Regions from separate parts of the Blautia marasmi genome, predicted to be linked through region 1. Evidence: predicted binding sites of a transcription regulator. Region 1 holds the regulator's gene; each other region holds the start of a gene.
What was found. The regulator Rex, encoded in region 1, represses fermentation and respiration genes when NADH is low (regulators of the CRP and FNR family bind a similar motif). The targets are predictions, from matches to a motif close to ATTGTTAANTANTTAACAAT.
Positions count from the first base shown of each region.

Region 2: C6P39_RS12285 (L-lactate dehydrogenase) is a predicted target of Rex. The motif match lies at 2,583-2,602, and genes of this name have one in related genera.
Region 3: C6P39_RS25285 (cobalt transporter) is a predicted target of Rex. The motif match lies at 1,211-1,230, and genes of this name have one in related genera.
Region 4: C6P39_RS24800 (acyl-CoA carboxylase subunit beta) is a predicted target of Rex. The motif match lies at 2,913-2,932, and genes of this name have one in related genera.

Region 1 covers NZ_OIWX01000001.1:5,265,241-5,269,638, forward strand. The annotation lists gene C6P39_RS23025 (ABC-F family ATP-binding cassette domain-containing protein) at 1-1,165, opposite strand, end outside; gene C6P39_RS23030 (redox-sensing transcriptional repressor Rex) at 1,561-2,205, shown strand; gene C6P39_RS23035 (NAD(P)H-hydrate dehydratase) at 2,276-3,778, shown strand; gene alr (alanine racemase) at 3,775-4,398, shown strand, end outside.
Region 2 covers NZ_OIWX01000001.1:2,831,280-2,835,677, reverse strand. The annotation lists gene C6P39_RS12300 (CoB--CoM heterodisulfide reductase iron-sulfur subunit A family protein) at 1-161, opposite strand, end outside; gene C6P39_RS12295 (4Fe-4S dicluster domain-containing protein) at 168-557, opposite strand; gene C6P39_RS12290 (CoB--CoM heterodisulfide reductase iron-sulfur subunit B family protein) at 554-1,354, opposite strand; gene C6P39_RS12285 (L-lactate dehydrogenase) at 1,442-2,389, opposite strand; gene C6P39_RS12275 (sensor histidine kinase) at 3,024-4,398, opposite strand, start outside.
Region 3 covers NZ_OIWX01000001.1:5,732,306-5,736,703, forward strand. The annotation lists gene C6P39_RS25275 (methylenetetrahydrofolate reductase) at 1-544, opposite strand, end outside; gene C6P39_RS25280 (CooT family nickel-binding protein) at 638-820, opposite strand; gene C6P39_RS25285 (cobalt transporter) at 824-1,165, opposite strand; gene C6P39_RS25290 (AAA family ATPase) at 1,291-3,897, opposite strand; gene C6P39_RS25295 (exonuclease SbcCD subunit D) at 3,894-4,398, opposite strand, start outside.
Region 4 covers NZ_OIWX01000001.1:5,617,048-5,621,445, reverse strand. The annotation lists gene trpC (indole-3-glycerol phosphate synthase TrpC) at 1-62, shown strand, start outside; gene C6P39_RS24820 (phosphoribosylanthranilate isomerase) at 52-672, shown strand; gene trpB (tryptophan synthase subunit beta) at 707-1,891, shown strand; gene trpA (tryptophan synthase subunit alpha) at 1,884-2,666, shown strand; gene C6P39_RS24800 (acyl-CoA carboxylase subunit beta) at 3,105-4,398, shown strand, end outside.

The sequences.
Region 1 (4,398 bases):
TGCTTCCCAGATGGAAGACCCCGGCGTCGGCGGGAACCAGCTCGTTTAAGATTTTCAGTATGGTGGTCTTGCCAGTTCCGTTGTTACCGATGATCGCTACCCGTTCCCCCCGTTTGACAGAAAAATTTAGGTCCGAAAAGAGGGGGAGAGAGGGGAAGGATTTTGTGAGATGTTCCACGGTCAGTACATCCGATCCGCTTTCCATGCGGGGCTTTAAGTAAATACGCATGGAAGCGTTTACCTCTGTGGGCTTTTCTATGACTTCAATCTTATCCAGCAGTTTTTCACGGCTTTCTGCCCGCTTTATGGATTTCTCCCTGTTAAACTGCTTTAACTTGGCGATTACTTCCTCCTGATGTTTGATCTCCTGCTGCTGATTCAGATACGCCTGATAGGCATCCCTGCGAAGCTGGGTCTTTTTCTCACTGTAAGCAGAATAATTTCCGGTAAATGAACTTACCTTTCCGTTATCAATATCAATAACTTTGGTTACGATCCGGTCCAGAAAATACCGGTCATGGGATACGATCAGGACAGCTCCCGGATAGTTCAGCAGATAGGTCTCCAGCCAGGAGATGGAATCCATATCCAGATGGTTGGTAGGCTCATCCAGAAGGATGATGTCCGGTTTGGACAATAGGAGGCGTCCAAGGGCAACTCGCGTTTTCTGCCCTCCCGACAGGGTGGAGATCTCTTTTTCAAAGTCACTTTCAGGAAAGCCAAGTCCTTTCAGCACCCCCACAAGTTCGCTTTTGTATGCGTAGCCGTTTTCCATTTCAAATTCATGGGTCAGCCGAGAATACGTTTCCATCAGGTGTTCCAGTTCTTTCCCGGAAGCGTGCTTCATCTGCTTTTCCGTTTCCCGCATATGAAGCTCCATATCCAGAATATGCTGTTTGACTTGCAGCAGGGAATCGTAGATGGTGAGGGCGCTGTCCAGCTCCTGGTGCTGGGCCAGGTAGCCGATGGTCCTGCCTCTGGATAAGATGACCTCCCCGCTGTCCGCTGGGATCTCCTGCATGATAATACGCAGCAGTGTGGATTTGCCTGCTCCGTTGATGCCCACTAAGGCAGCTTTTTCGCGTTCCTCTATATGGAAGGAGGCGTCATGGATCAAATTCATGCCTCCAAATGATTTTTCAATATTCTGACATGCCAGTATCATTTTTTAGAATCTCCTTTATCTTTAGGTGTAACTGTTTTGTCTCTTCACAGTCATAGACAAAAATCCGCCGGGAATGGACTTTAGCCGCGGGATTTTTGTGTTACTGTACACAGGCCACTGTACTGGGAGGCGTTTTCATGCTGAAAGCATGAAAATCCCCAGGCAGCCAGCGCGATATGGGGCAGAATGCTCCATATCTGTGCATCGCGAAGCGTGTTGCTGGACACGGAGTGAACAGTAACATTTTTGCTTCACCCTTCCTATTATATCTGAAATTCAGAATTTGACAACAGATAAAAACAACAATAACTGGAATTGTATTTGACTTTATTTTAACAATTATATATAATATTCCTATATGAAACAGAAAACTAAGACATAAGGAGGGTAAAGTCGTGGACGAAAAATGCATATCAAAAGCAGTCATCAGAAGACTTCCCCGATATTACAGATATTTAGGAGAACTTTTGGAAGATGGTGTGGAGCGTATCTCCTCAAATGAGCTGAGTACCAAGATGCGCGTGACGGCATCCCAGATCCGCCAGGACCTGAATAATTTTGGAGGGTTCGGGCAGCAGGGATACGGATATAATGTGCAGTACCTGTACACGGAGATCGCTAAGATCCTGGGACTTGACCGGACCCATAACATGATCATTATAGGAGCGGGCAATCTGGGACAGGCACTGGCAAATTATGTGCAGTTTGAAAAGCGCGGGTTTAAGGTAGTCGGTATCTTTGATGTGAACCCGGTTCTGAAGGGCATTTCCATCCGTGGGAACGAAATCCTTATGATGGATGAACTTCCCCAGTATCTGAAGGATAATGATGTTCAGATAGCGGCGCTCACTCTGCCTAAGAACAATGCAGAAGAGACAGCTGATCTGCTGGTGGAAAACGGAATCAAGGCTATCTGGAATTTCGCACATCTGGATCTGGAGGTCCCGGAGGATGTCATTGTGGAAAATGTACACCTGTCCGAGAGTCTCATGAGATTGTCTTATAATCTGAATTGTTATGTGACGGAACATAAAAAGTAAGAAAAGGCTGCTGCGGAACTTTTGCGGCGGCCTTTTTTGGCTGATACCAGCAAAAGAGAGGAGTGTTGACATGAAACAAATCGTAACCGGCGGACAGATGAAACTTTTGGATGATTATACCATCCGCAAGATCGGGATCCCCTCCCTGGTCCTCATGGAGCGGGCAGCCCTGAGTGTGTACCGGGCCCTTGTGGAGGAAGATTTCCCTCTGGAAAAAGTCCTGGTCCTCTGCGGCACGGGAAATAACGGCGCGGACGGCGTGGCTGTGGCGCGTATGCTTCATGTGGCAGGGGTTTCGGTAGATATCTGTATACTTGGAAAAAAGGATCATTATACAGAAGAAATGAGAAAGCAAGTGAATATTGCAGAAAATTATCACATATCCTTTGTCAAGAATGCCGTACCTGCTGAATATACTACTATAGTAGATGCTGTCTTTGGTGTAGGCCTGTCCAGAGAAGTGGGCGGAATCTACAGAGACACCATCGAAGCCTCTAACCGGTCGGAAGCAAAGATCATGGCAGTGGATATCCCCTCCGGTATCAGTGCAGATACGGGAAAGGTGCTGGGCTGTGCAGTGAAAGCTGACGTGACTGTGACCTTTGCCTATGAGAAGGCAGGGCTGTTATTCTATCCAGGTGCTTCCTGCGCGGGAAAAGTCAGGACTGCGGATATCGGGATCTATAAAATGTCCCAGAATGATTTTGAGCTGTCTGTACTGCGTTGTGAGGAGAAGGATCTGTACCGGATCCCCAAGCGGAAGCCGGATGGAAACAAGGGGACTTATGGAAAAATATTTCTGGCAGCCGGAAGCCGTGATTTAAGCGGCGCAGCGTATCTCTCTGCCTGTGCGGCACTCAGGACAGGTGCAGGTATGATCAAGGTACATACCAGGGAGGAGAACAGGCAGGCATTGACCACAATGCTGCCGGAGGCTATGTACAGCTTCTATGACGATGAGGAGATCAAAAAAGAACAGATCCGGGAAGGACTGGCCTGGGCAGATGTGATAGGAGTAGGGCCTGGACTTGGCACAGGGCAGCAGGCAGAAGATATCCTCTATACCATACTGGCAGAGGGCAGTAAACCTTTGCTGATCGATGCGGACGGCCTGAATCTTCTGGCAGGCAGAATGGAAGTGCTCACGCAGTATCCGGCACCTATTCTGGTAACACCCCACTTGGGTGAGTTCTCCAGGATCGCAGGGGTATCCGTGGAGGAGTGGAAAGTAGCGCCCCTTTACCTGACAAAACGTTTTGCCCAGAAATATCATCTGACCGTAGTATGCAAAGATTCCCGTACCGTCATTTCTGACGGTGGTGAGGAGATATTTATCAACACTTCCGGCAACAGCGGAATGGCAACAGCCGGAAGCGGGGATGTACTCTCCGGTATCCTTATGGGCCTTTTAGCCCAGGGGCTTTCAGTAAAGGAAGCCGCGGCTTTGGGCGCTTATTTTCATGGGATGGCAGGTGATATGGCAGCTGCCCAAAAGGGGGAGTACAGTATGATCGCCGGAGATATGATCACACAGACAACGGAAATCTTGAAGAAAAGAGGAGCAGTTTTATGAAGACACCGAACAGGATTTACGTTTCCATAGATTTGGATGCGGTTTCCTATAATCTGGAAAGTATGAAGAACAATATCCGCGAGGACACAAAGATCATTGCCGTACTGAAGGCGGATGGCTATGGACATGGAGCACTTCCCATTGCCAGGCATATCGAACCCCTGCCTTATATTTGGGGCTTTGCTGTAGCCTGTGTGGAAGAGGGACTTGCACTCAGAGAGGGCGGCATTGAAAAGCCTGTTTTGATTCTTGGATATACCTTCCTGGAAGATTATGAGACCATCATAGAAAATGACTTCCGCCCCACCGTTTTTACCTGTAAGATGGCTGAAGATTTATCAGACACGGCAAAACGGCTGAACAAAGCAGTGAAGATACATATTAAGCTGGATACCGGTATGACACGTATCGGCTACCGCGATCTGCAGCACGATGTACCGGAGATCCTGAAAATTGCTGAAATGCCGGGGCTTGAAGTGGAAGGACTGTTCACCCATTTTGCCAGGGCAGATGAGACGGGCAGGGAACCGGCCTATGCACAGCTTGAGAGATACCTGGAATTTGTCCGGGCCTTGGAGGAGAAGGGGCTGCATGTGCCTTTGAAGCACTGTTCCAACAGT
Region 2 (4,398 bases), 2.4 Mb from region 1:
TCTGCGATCTTGGACTGTCCCGCCTCGGAACACATATACTGATAGTCTTCCGCATGGACAACTCCCGGCTCCATTTTAGCCATTTCCACTACTTTTTTCACATCTACCGTGGCGGCAATGTTACTGCCGCAATGACAGACAAATACACCTATTCTCTGCACTTAACCTCACCTCCTGTATCTTCTGAATGCACTGACTAAAAGCTGCTGGGGAAGTTCCGGGTCCAAAAGCTCGGGGATCTCGTCAGCCGTCAGATAATCCCCGCCCTTTTCACGGACAACCAGCTGTCTTGCCGCGTCAATAAGTTTACCAGGCTTCACATCCCTTGGGCAGCGCTCCACGCACGCAAAACAGGAAAGGCATTTCCAGAGGGATTTTGAATTTACCAGGGACTCAATGTCTTCATTCTGCACATAAGATACAAACTGATGAGGTTTGATATCCATTTCGTTGTAGGATGGACATGACGCAGAACACTTGCCGCATTTCATACATTTCAGCGGATTGACGCCGCTGATCTCCTTTATCATTTCAGCCTGTTTCTTTGGAGTATTCATGCTTTTGCCACCTCCTCTTTCACGCCCAGAGCTTCTGCCAGGAGCTCTGTAAAATAAAATACAGGAAGTTTGCTGCCGCTTGTGCTCTTATTCAAGTTATACAGGCATAATGGACAGGCAGTGATCAGCATATCTGCTCCAAAACCGGATGCGCTTTCCATGATCTTGTCAGACATGGTCTTTGACATCTCTTTTTCTTTCAGGGATATGTAGCCGCCGCAGCATTCATTTCTGTATGGATAGATAACCGGTTCTGCTCCGATGGCCCGGATGAAATCCTCAATGATGGCGGGATTCTCCGGATCATCAAATTGCAGAAGCGTGCTTGGACGAAGGAGCAGACATCCGTAATAAGCGCCTATCTTTTTCCCGGTAAGCGGAGCGGTTACTTTCTCCTTTAACGTGTCGAAACCTATGCGGTCACGGAGTACCTCCAGAAAATGGAGCACTGACGTCTCACCTGCATAGGGTTCCTCAAGCTGCATATAATTATTGGCTCTGGTGCGGATGTCATCTACATTCTTCATATCATCGTTGACACGTTTGATCACATGATGACAGGCAGAACAGAGCGTTACCAGATCCTGGCCTTTTTCTTTGGCCTCGTTGAGAGCACGGACGGAAGAAAGTTTTGTGGCGATCTCATCAGTACCCAGCGGATAAACGCCGCCGCAGCACTGCCAGTTTTCAATTTCTTCCAGTTCAAATCCCAGTGCCCTTGCAGAAGCTCTGGCATAAGCATCCAGTTCCACTGCTTTTGTCTTCAGGGTACACCCCGGATAATAACTGTACTTCATAGTTCCTCCTAATAATCCCGGAAACGGAACAGTACCCTCATGGTTCCCGTCTGGGGGAACCGAGGATGCTGAACAGTTATCCTATTTCTACAGTTCTATATGTTTGATAACTTCCTTCAGTGCGTTGGCACTTGCCTGAAGTTTTGCGATCTCTTCTTTGTTCATGCGCATCGGCACTTTGCCCTGGATACCATTTGGCCCAACCAGAGTCAGTGTGCTCACGCAGACATCCTCAATGCCGTATTCGCCGTGCATCATAGAGGAAACGGTTGCGATGGAGTCAGAAGATGCCAGCAGGATTCCGCACAGCTTACATACTGCTGCAGATACCGCGTAGAAGGTTGCTCCTTTGTTTGCGATCACCTTGCCGCCGGATTTCTGGACATAAGTCAGCATTTCTTCCTTGTCAAGCTCTTCCACGTTCTTTCCAAGGTTCTTAGCCAGTTCGTAATACTCGTCAAGGCTCACGCCTGATATATATGCACCTGTCCATGGAATAAAGGAAGTGTCACCATGCTCACCAAATACATAAGCGTGGATATTTTTCTGAGCAACTTTAAAGTGTTCAGAAAGTCCGCAGCGGAGACGCGCAGTGTCCAGAAGTGTTCCGGAACCGATGATCTGATTCTCCGGCAGTCCTGAAATCTTTGTAAACACATAAGTCATAATGTCAACAGGATTGCTTACGATGATGTAAAGAGCATTCGGTGCAGCTTTTACGATTTCCGGTGTGATGCTCTTTAAAATATTTACATTGGTCTGTGTCAGCTCGATTCTTGTCTGACCCGGTTTGCGGGCAATTCCTGATGTGATAATTACGATATCGGAATCCTTAGCATCCTCGTATTCACCTGCAACGATATTAACGGGATCGCGGAAACAGGTTCCCTGCGCGATATCCATTACTTCCCCTGCAACTTTTTCCTTGTTGATATCAATCAATACAATCTCTGATGCGATATCCCCGTTTGATAATGTGTAAGCAATCGTTGAACCAACGCTTCCGGCTCCGATGACAGTAATTTTACTACTCATGCTTGCTCCTTTCCCCTTCCATATGGGCTGTTGTTATTGTCTTTTTTTTAACAAATAAAGTTCAAAAAAATATGAAATCACAAATTCCTTTTTATTGAGTATAGCATTCCGTTAAAGTATCTTAACTCAATTGCCCCAGATTCTAGGGGTTTGGTGTTGAATTTGATTTCGCGTTACTGATTTAGGATATCATATTGATAAGAAATTAACAACAACTTTTTAACGATTTTTTGTATTTTTTTGTCTTATCTACCACGTTAATGTGTGAAATTATTTTTCTGACAACTTCTGACCTGCCGCGTGCCATACAAAAAGGGAAACTTCTTGATTTTTATGTATTTTTCCGCGTGCAATTTGTTTTTAGACTTTTTTTATCCATTATTATATGGCTTTTTTTCCGGATTTTTATGTGTTATTTTATGTTTGTATACAAAAAACACTAACTGCTTTTTTCTTTATTTTTCACGCATCTGAAAGGTGTGCTTTCATGTACAGCGCGTATAAAAAAAGGATTGCCCCAGTTGGTTCATACATTTACGAACCCACCGAGCAATCCTTTCTATTATATCAAACGTGTTAGTTAAATAACCATTCTATAATTCCCACAATGAAACTGTGATCCATTTTCATTGTATCAATCCTGAAGAATCGGAAATTCCACCGTCACCACAAACAAATCCGCATCCACTTCTATTCCGAAAACACCTCCGCATGCCTCCGTAAAACTTCTGGCAATGGAAAGTCCCAATCCGCTTCCGCCGTCGGTACGGCTCTCGTCTCCGCGCACAAAACGTTCTGTAAAGTCAATCTCACAAGGAATCTCGTCCTGGGAGATATTTTTAACAGTGGTTTTGGCTGTTTTGCTGTCTGTTTTCAGTGTAATGAACACACGGGAGCCGTTCAGAGAATACTTCAGAGCATTCTGCAGCAGGTTCTGGAACACTCGGTACAGACGGCTGCCATCCGCATGGATCATCACCGCATCTGCAGGGATCTGTGCCTTGACTGTCACGGAGCTCTCTTCAATCTGTTCTTCCATGTCTGCCAGGGTCTGACGGAGCAGTTTGCCCAGATCCAGGTCCTCCAGATCTACAGGAAGCTGCCTGGATGCCGCTTTGCTGATCTCAAAAACATCCTGCACCATAGATTTCAGCCGCTGGGACTTAACGTCCAGAATGCGTATATAATCCTTAACCTCCTCCGGAAGATTTTCTTCCTGCTTCATAAGATCCACGTAGCTGATAATGGATGTCAGGGGCGTCTTAATATCATGCGATACATTGGACACCAGCTCCACCTTCATGCGCTCACTTTTCATTCTTTCCGACAATGCCGTATCCATACCGCTCTGAATGTCATTTAACTGCTGCACAGCTTCATACAGGTCAGAATCTTCCGGCACTTTCAGTTTGTCTGTCATGTTGCCATCGTGAACTTTTGTTATCTGATCAACTAACCGGCCGATCTCACTTGCAAATACCTGGTTATCGGACGCATACTGTTTCATCATTCCCACCAGAAGTACAATGACAAGGACTACCAAAGCCACAAGCAGCAATACAACTCCAAAACTCCCGCCATCATCATACAGGTAATACCCTGCCACAAAACAAGCCAGAGCCGCAATGACTGATAAGATAATACCGGAAATCATGACCGGCGAAAATTTACGGATCATTTTTTTTTGAAAAGGATATTCCATATTCCTGGTCTGAAGAAGTTTTTGTATATCTTTGACCAGTGTTTTCCTTGGTCTCTTTTTGTTATATCTGTAATCATTCACAAAGAGATACAAGGTCCAAAAAAATACCAGCACCAAAATGGGATTTGCAAACAGGGAATACATCATCGGATATAAAACTTCCGCCGCGTATTCATAATACCCCCATCCATAATAAATATCTATATAGTTATTAAGCCCTGCAATGCCCCCTGCGATCACCAGAATGACCAGCCCGGCTTTACATTCCATCCAGACCTTGCCTGTACAAACCGCTATGGCCCTGTCA
Region 3 (4,398 bases), 470 kb from region 1:
GCTCCATATCCCAGCAAAGCTGAGTCATGATGTAGTCAGCACCGTTATCCTGTTTCTGTTTCAGGACAGCGATGTCAGATTCCAGACTGCGGCAAGCAATATGTCCTTCCGGAGAACCTGCCACAGCGATCTCGATCTTATCGCCGAATTCTTTGCGGACATAAGCCACCAGATCTGTTGCATAAGCGAAATCCCCACCGGTCCCTGTCCATCCAAATGGAAGGTCACCGCGGAGCGCCAGCATATGATCTATGCCGTTGTCCAGGTAATTCTGAAGCTGTTCTTTGATCCCCTCTGCGGTATTGCCGATACATGTAAAATGTGTGACCGGTATGGTACCGGCATTCTGGATCATTTTGCACACATCCATGTTCTTGCCCACATTGGTTCCGCCCGCACCGTATGTACAGGAAATGTACTCCGGCCGGTACTTGCAAAGATGCTCAATGGTTCCCGGAAGATTTTCCATTCCTTTGTCTGTCTTCGGCGGGAACAGCTCAAAAGAAACGAGCATTTTGTTCCTCATTGCCTCAGATAATTTCATAGTTACTACCTCCGCTTTGTTTATTTATTTTTAAGGCCGAAGCCCTAAAACCGTTGTTGATACAGCAGAAAGTCCTCCAACTTTTCCGCTGCCTTACTGGCAGTCCAGCTTAACAAGGCTGTTCCCAAGGTCTACCATCAATATTTTACCGATAATAGTCCTCTCCTCACCCATAATGTCCCGTAGGATAAGCTTTTCGCCATCCACGTCGATCCTGCTTACATTTTTGCAGATGACCGTGTTGTCATCGCTTCTCTGTACCGTTGCAAGACACATAGCTTACGCCTCCTTCAAATGTTCTTTTACCAGTGTCAGGGCCAGGCCCAGGCGCATATTTCCTTTCTGGAAATCAGCAACACCTTCTTTAATGGTCTTGGCAGCATCTTCCATTCCAAGCTTTGACAGATTCTCTGCCATCTGGTCAAGCTCCTGTGCATGATGCTCATTGTGGGAAAGCATATAGTTCAAAAGTGCTACCACTTCCTCTGTACAATTTCCGCCACATTCGCCCTCTGAACAACTGCTGCAGCCGTGGCTGTGCTCATGGCTGTGACCATAGTCATGCTCATGGTCATGTCCGTGAGGAACCATGTTGCCATTTTCGTCGTTGATTAAATGCATTTTTCCATCCTTTCCCTACTGCTTTTATCCCGTTTGGGCGCAGTAAATGACAATAATTTATCAATAAATTCATTATACATGCTTTCCGCTTTTTTATCAAGTTATTCTTATGTTTTTTTAGAGGTTCAAGAGGTGAAAAACACGGAACTCCCACCCCTGTTTTTTTCCACTTCGATCCTGCATTCTATACGTTCCTTAAGCTCGGGAACATGGGAAATGATCCCCACCAGGCAGTCCTCCCTGGATAGGGCCGACAAAGTCTCCACGGCAGTTTCCAGGGACTGCTCATCCAGACTGCCGAACCCCTCGTCGATAAATACGGTCTCCACCCGGATCCCACCGGCAAACTGACCGATGACTCCGGATACTCCGAGGGCCAGGCTTAAGGCCGCCTGAAAGCTCTCCCCGCCGGAAAGGGAGCGGATGCTCCTGACCTTTCCGGTGTGGTAATCATAGACATCCAGATCCAGGCCGGACCTGGACTGCAGGTTCTCTTTTTCCTCCCGCACAAGCAGTTCATACCTGCCGGAGGACATACGCTCCAGCCGCCTGTTGGCCTCAAGGGCGATCATGCGGAAATAGGCAGACTGTACATAACGCTCCAGGGAGATCTTAGGCTTTCCTTTCAGCGTGCCGCACGCCGTATCCGAAAGGCTCTGAAGCGACAGCCGGCGTTTTTTCGTCCTGCTGCTCTCCTCAAACAATACCTCCAGCTGCCTGCGCACTTCTTTTGTCCTGTCAAGAGCACTGAACTCTTCCCGAAGCTGCATCCGCACAGTCTTCAGCTGCTGCTCTGCTCTCTGGATCTGCTCCCGCACGTCCTCCTCCGGGCACAGCCTCCTGCCGCGCAGAGTAGGAGCCAGGCTTCTGATCCTGATCTGGAGTTCTCTCACATGGTTTTCATAAACCTGCGTCTCTTTTTCCATACGGGCCATCTCTTCACTGTCCAGACATGCCTCCATAGCTTTTGCCCTGCTTTTGAATTTCTGCTGTTTCACTTCCAAAAGCAGCTTCCCTTCCGCCTCTTTTTGTTCCTTTGCGATCTCTGTCACACGTTTTTCACAAATCTGGATCTCTCTCCCGGCTGCTGCCCGGCGCTGCGCATTCTCCTCCAGGTTTTTTCTGATCGTCTCCGCACAGAGGATTCCCGGAGTGCTCTTCGCCTTTTTCTTCTCCAGACGCCCGCCGGCCTCTTTGATCAGGGAAGCTGCTTTTTTACTCATAGCAGCTCCGCTCTTTTTGCCGGAAAGAGCCGTCTCCCTGCGCAGGTGTTCCATCCTGGTCTGCCATTCCTTTTCGTTCTCTGCCAGGGCAGTAAGGGTTTTCTGCAGTTTTGCGGAAGTTTTTTCCTTTTGAGCCTCCATTTCCTTCAGTACAGCTTCACTCAGCTCTCTTTTCCCGCAGGCAGCTCTTACCGGATGCACTGTGGAGCCGCAGACCGGGCACGGCTTTCCTTCCTCCAGTTTCCTGGCCAGCAGGCCGGCCTGGCTTCTGAAGAATTCTTCCCTGTAACTCTCATAGGCGATCCCCTGTTCCTTCTGTACCGTGATCTGGTCTTCCGCCGACTCGAGCAGCTTTTCCTTCTGCCTTTCCAGTTCCAGGAGCACCTCTGCCTCCTGCTGCCACTTTTCGTAAACCAGAAGGCGTTCTGTCAATTCCTGTATCTCTGCCCCAAGCTTTTCTTCCCTTTTGGCTGCTGCCATTTGGACAAGCAGGGCTTTTTTCTCCTGTTCCAGCTCTCTGATCTCTTTTTTTATCTCTCCTGCATGGGCTTCTTCATCAGCAAGCATCTTCTTTTTCTCTGTACAGTCATCTGCCAGGGGCTTTATATAAATATTTGCCTTCTTCCCCTCCGAAATCCGCTTCTCCAGCTCTCTGATCTCACCGGCGCGCAGTTTTGTGCCCTCCAGTTCCTGCCTGAGGGCATGCAGTGTCTTGAGCTCCCCGTTGTCCTTTTGGATACGTTCCAGATTTTTGAGCGCCCTGTCCTTTTCCTTCTCCAGACGCTGTTCTTCTTTTCTGCCGCTTTTCTCCTTTTCCCGTGACTGGCGGATGCGGCTGTCCAGGATCTTGAAAATCTCCTCTGTGTCCCTGTCCGCCAGAGGACAGTCAGGATGCAGCGCATCCCAGGATTCCAGAACCTGCCTGCGGCGCTCCTCCCTTAACTTCTCCTCCTCCCGCTCCTTGATACTCATGTTTTTCAGCCGGTCGGAAATCAGCTTATAGAATTCCGTGTCGAAAACTTTCCTGAAGATCTCACTGCGCATGTCGCTTTTTGCCAGAAGAAGATTCATAAATTCCCCCTGGGCGATCATGGAAACCTGTTTAAACTGACGGTAGTCAAGTCCCAGTATATCCTGCAGCTTCCGGTTCACTGCCTTCCTTCCCGTCAACACACTTTTATCCGGACACTCCAAAAGTGCTTCATGTTTCCTGTTTAAGTTAAACGTCCTGGTAACCTGATACGCTTCTCCTTTGTGAGTAAAAAGCAGACGCACCTTGCTCATGGCTTTTTCCTCCACATAGTCACTGTGAAGGTTTTCCGGCTTCCTGACTTCCGTGCTGGCGGCATCATACAGGGCAAAAGCAATGCCGTCAAAAATGGTGGTCTTGCCTGCCCCTGTATCTCCGCAGACTAAAAACAAACCCGCCTTTTCACACTTTTCAAATGAGATGAGTGTATTGTCTGCATAAGGCCCAAAAGCCTCCATCTCCAGTTCTACCGGTCTCATGATCCCACCTCTTCCATGCTTTCTATGATATCTTGCAGCAGTTCCTGTTCCGCGTCTGACATGGGAATCCCATTTTGTTTCTCATAAAACTCCCCGAACAGATCCAGAGGCGTTTTTTTCAGACACTGCAGCTCCGCGCTGCCCGAAATGCCCCCTGACCTGCTCCGGCGGTTTTCAACGGCAAATTCCAACATACCCGGAAATATTTTTCTAAGCCGCTCCATGGGATGCTCCAGGATCTCCTCATCGGTCACCACAACAGACAGGTAATATCCCTCTCTGTATCTTTCATATTTATCTGAAACCAAAGCTTCCATGGTGTCTTTTAAGACCGCCATCTCTGTTTTAGGCTCAAGGGGAAGTTTTCTCACAGACAGCGTTCCTTTCTCCCCAAGCTCTGCCACAGTCACGGATTTTGTCTGTTTCCATTCGGAAAAAGAATATTTAAGGGGAGAACCTGCATACCGTATCTTTACATTTCCGATCTTCTGGGGTCGGTGG
Region 4 (4,398 bases), 350 kb from region 1:
GCAAGGACAAGAAAAAAATGCTCGCTTACTTAAAAGGAGAAGAAACATCCTATGAGCAGTAAAGTGAAAATCTGCGGCCTCAGACGGCCCCGGGATATAGAAATGGCCAATTTGTATGAGCCGGATTATGTGGGATTTGTCTTTGCGGAAAGCAGCCGTCAGGTCACGGAAGAAGAGGCAGAGGCCCTCAAAGCGGAGCTTGCAGATGGGATTTTAGCAGTTGGTGTCTTTGTAAATGCGCCCGTTGTACAGGCAGCCCGCATTGCCGAGAAGGGGATCATTGATATGATCCAGCTCCACGGTGATGAGGATGAGGCATATATCTGCAGCCTGAAAAAACTCACTGGCAGACCGGTGATAAAAGCCGTCCGTGTACAGAGCCGGGAACAGATCCTTCAGGCGGAAAAACTACCCTGTGATCATCTGCTCCTTGATACATATACAAAAGGACAGTACGGAGGAAGCGGAAAGCGTTTTGACCTGTCTTTGATCCCCGGGCTTTCCAAGCCATTTTTTCTGGCCGGCGGTCTGAATGCTGAAAATGTACGGCAAGCACTGGAAATCAGCGGTGCATTTGCTGCGGATGTGAGCAGTGCGGTGGAGACAGATGGATATAAAGACACAGATAAAGTAAAGGCTTTTATTCAGGCAGTGCGGGAAGAGAAGCGGTAAAACCAATGGATTTTTAAGGAAGAGGATGAAAAGCATGAGTAAAGGAAGATTTGGAAATTATGGAGGACAGTATATTCCGGAGACACTGATGAGTGCCGTGCAGGAGCTGGAAGAAGCATATAAGAAATACAGCAAGGACCCGGAGTTTAACAGAGAGCTGGACGATCTGCTGAAAAGTTACGCAGGCCGTCCGTCCCTGCTGTATTACGCGGAGAAAATGACAAATGATCTGGGCGGAGCCAAAATATATCTGAAACGTGAGGATCTGAACCATACCGGCTCTCACAAGATCAACAATGTTCTGGGCCAGGTGCTTCTGGCAAAAAAAATGGGCAAAACAAGAGTCATTGCCGAGACAGGCGCCGGTCAGCACGGTGTGGCCACTGCCACGGCAGCCGCGCTTATGGGACTTGAATGTGAGGTCTTCATGGGACGGGAGGACACGGACCGCCAGGCGCTGAATGTATACCGCATGGAGCTTTTGGGGGCAAAAGTACATCCTGTGGACAGCGGAACAGCCACGCTTAAGGATGCCGTCAATGAAACCATGCGGGAGTGGACCAGAAGGATGGATGACACCCTGTATGTACTCGGCTCTGTTATGGGACCCCATCCCTTCCCTATGATCGTGCGTGATTTCCAGAAGATCATCGGTAAGGAGATCAAAGAGCAGCTGCAGGAAAAAGAGGGCAGACTCCCGGATGCCGTGATCGCCTGTGTGGGCGGCGGCAGCAATGCCATGGGCGCGTTTTATGAATTTATCCCGGATGAGCAGGTACAGCTTATCGGATGTGAAGCGGCAGGCCTCGGTGTGGATACAGAGAAACATGCAGCTACCATAGCCAAAGGGACAGAGGGTGTCTTCCATGGCATGAAATCCCTGTTCTGCCAGGATGAGTACGGGCAGATCGCCCCGGTGTACTCCATCTCGGCAGGTCTTGACTATCCGGGGATCGGACCGGAACATGCCAACTTAAATGAAACCGGCAGGGCAAACTATGTGCCCATTACAGATATGGAGGCAGTGGAGGCATTTGAATATCTTTCAAGAACTGAGGGGATCATCCCGGCCATCGAAAGTGCCCATGCAGTGGCATATGCCAGAAAGCTGGCTCCGGCTATGGATAAGGACAAGATCATTGTGGTAAATATTTCAGGCAGAGGCGATAAGGACGTGGCTGCCATTGCACGGTACAGAGGAGTGGAGATTTATGAGTAAAATATATCAGGCGTTTGAAAACAAAAAGGCATTTATTCCATTTATCACAGGCGGAGACCCAACACTTGAGGTGACAGAACAGCTTCTGTACGCTATGGAGGAGGCAGGGGCAGATCTGATCGAAATAGGCATACCTTTTTCCGACCCTACAGCAGAAGGCCCCGTAATCCAGGAGGCAAATGAGAGGGCACTGAAAGCGGGCTGTACCACAGATAAATTATTTGATATGATAAAAAGAGCAAGAAATAAAGTCACAGTACCCATTGTATTTCTCACTTATGTGAATCCTATTTTTACTTATGGCAAGGAACGCTTTATGAAAAAATGTGTGGAGTGTGGTGTTGACGGCATTATTGTTCCGGATATGCCTTATGAGGAAAAACAGGAGCTGGCACCAGCCTGTGACGCATTTGGGATTGATATTATCCCTCTGATAGCACCCACATCAAATGCGCGTATCACCATGATCGCAAAGGAGGCAAAGGGCTATATCTACTGCGTCTCCTCCCTGGGCGTTACCGGTGTGAGGAGCGAGATCAAGACAGATATCGGCTCCATGGTGGAATTGGTGCGGCAGGCAACAGATGTGCCCTGCGCTGTGGGTTTTGGTATATCCACTCCTCAGCAGGCATATGATATGGCAAAAGTTTCGGACGGAGCTATTGTGGGGTCTGCAATTGTTAAAATTGTGGCAAAATATGGAAAAGATTGTGTGCCGCATGTAGCGGAGTATGTAAAAGAGATGAAGGCTGCCGTGGACCGGGCCAATGGCTGAATACAGCGGAGGATGGGCAATTCCATCCTCCATTTTTGTGCAGAAAATTTCGGATGGCAGAGTATTGCTGCCGGGCACTATGCAAGTATGACAAAAAACAGTAACAGTTCAGACATGCTGAACCGTTACACATCCAGCTATAAAAAATCGCTTCACCATGGGCCGGATAAAGCTGGCACTGCTTTTTCATACGGTCAGCGCAGTAAATGCGCAGACCTGTCTGAACGGTTATAAAAAACATTCATAATAATTAAATATTTCACAAATTTTTGTTGAAAAATCCCCGGAAACAAGGTACAATTAAAATCGGCAGAAATTGGTTTTGTCTTTTAACTCAACAAAGTAAAACCAGGAGGCGATTTCTGCATGAAAACCGGATTATCACGCAGATTTTTCGTGCAGAATCCAGGTAAATAATAAAAAATGGAGGGCTGATAAATGAGTAATACAGCACAAAGCTTGGCAAGTAAGAGAATTGCTTCTTTACTTGATGAGAACAGTTTTGTTGAGATCGGCGGCTGTGTCACAGCAAGAAACACAGATTTCAACTTATCTGAAAAGGAAACACCGGCAGACGGTGTCATCACCGGTTATGGTGTCATCGACGGCAGCCTGGTGTATGTGTACAGCCAGGACGCTTCCGTTCTGAACGGAACCATCGGTGAAATGCATGCCAAAAAGATTGTCAGACTTTACGATCTGGCAATGAAGACAGGCGCTCCGGTTATCGGACTTGTGGACTGTGCAGGTTTGAGACTGCAGGAAGCTACAGATGCTCTGCATGCTTTTGGTGAAATTTACACCAAGCAGGTTATGGCATCCGGTGTGATCCCCCAGATCACAGGTATCTTCGGAACCTGCGGCGGCGGTCTTGCAATCGTTCCGGCTCTTACCGATTTCACCTTCATGGAAGAGAAGTCCGGTAAGCTGTTTGTAAACTCCCCCAACGCTTTAGAGGGAAATGAAATTTCCAAATGTGATACATCCAGTGCAAAATACCAGAGCGAAGAGGCTGGCCTGGTGGATGTACTGGGAAGTGAGGATGAAATCCTTGCACAGATGAGACTGCTGGTATCCATGCTGCCTTCCAACTACGAAGACAACTCTTCTTACGAAGACTGCGCGGATGACTTAAACCGTGTATGCCCGGAACTGGAAAATTGTGTAGGCGATACTGCGATCGCACTTTCCCAGATCGCGGACAATAATGAGTTCTTTGAAGTGAAAGCCGCTTATGCAAAAGATATGGTGACAGGCTTTATCCGTCTGAACGGTGCTTCGGTGGGCTGCGTTGCCAACAGAAGCGAAGTTTACAACGATGAAGGCGAGAAGACAGAGTCCTTTGACAATGTACTCTCTGTAAGAGGATGTAAGAAAGCGGCAGACTTCGTTAAATTCTGCGACGCTTTTGAAATTCCGGTACTGTCCCTGACAAATGTAAAAGGCTACAAAGCAACAAAGTGCGCAGAGGCAAATATCGCTAAAGCTGCCGCACAGCTTACTTACGCATTTACAAATGCAACCGTACCGAAAGTGAACATCGTGATCGGTGAGGCCTTCGGAAGTGCATATCTGGCAATGAACAGCAAATCCACGGGAGCTGACATGGTATACGCATGGCCCGGCGCTCAGATCGGTATGATGGACGCGCGTCTTGCCGCTAAGATCATGTATGCGGACAGCGATGCTGCCACCATCAATGAAAAAGCTGCTGAGTATGCCGACTTACAGT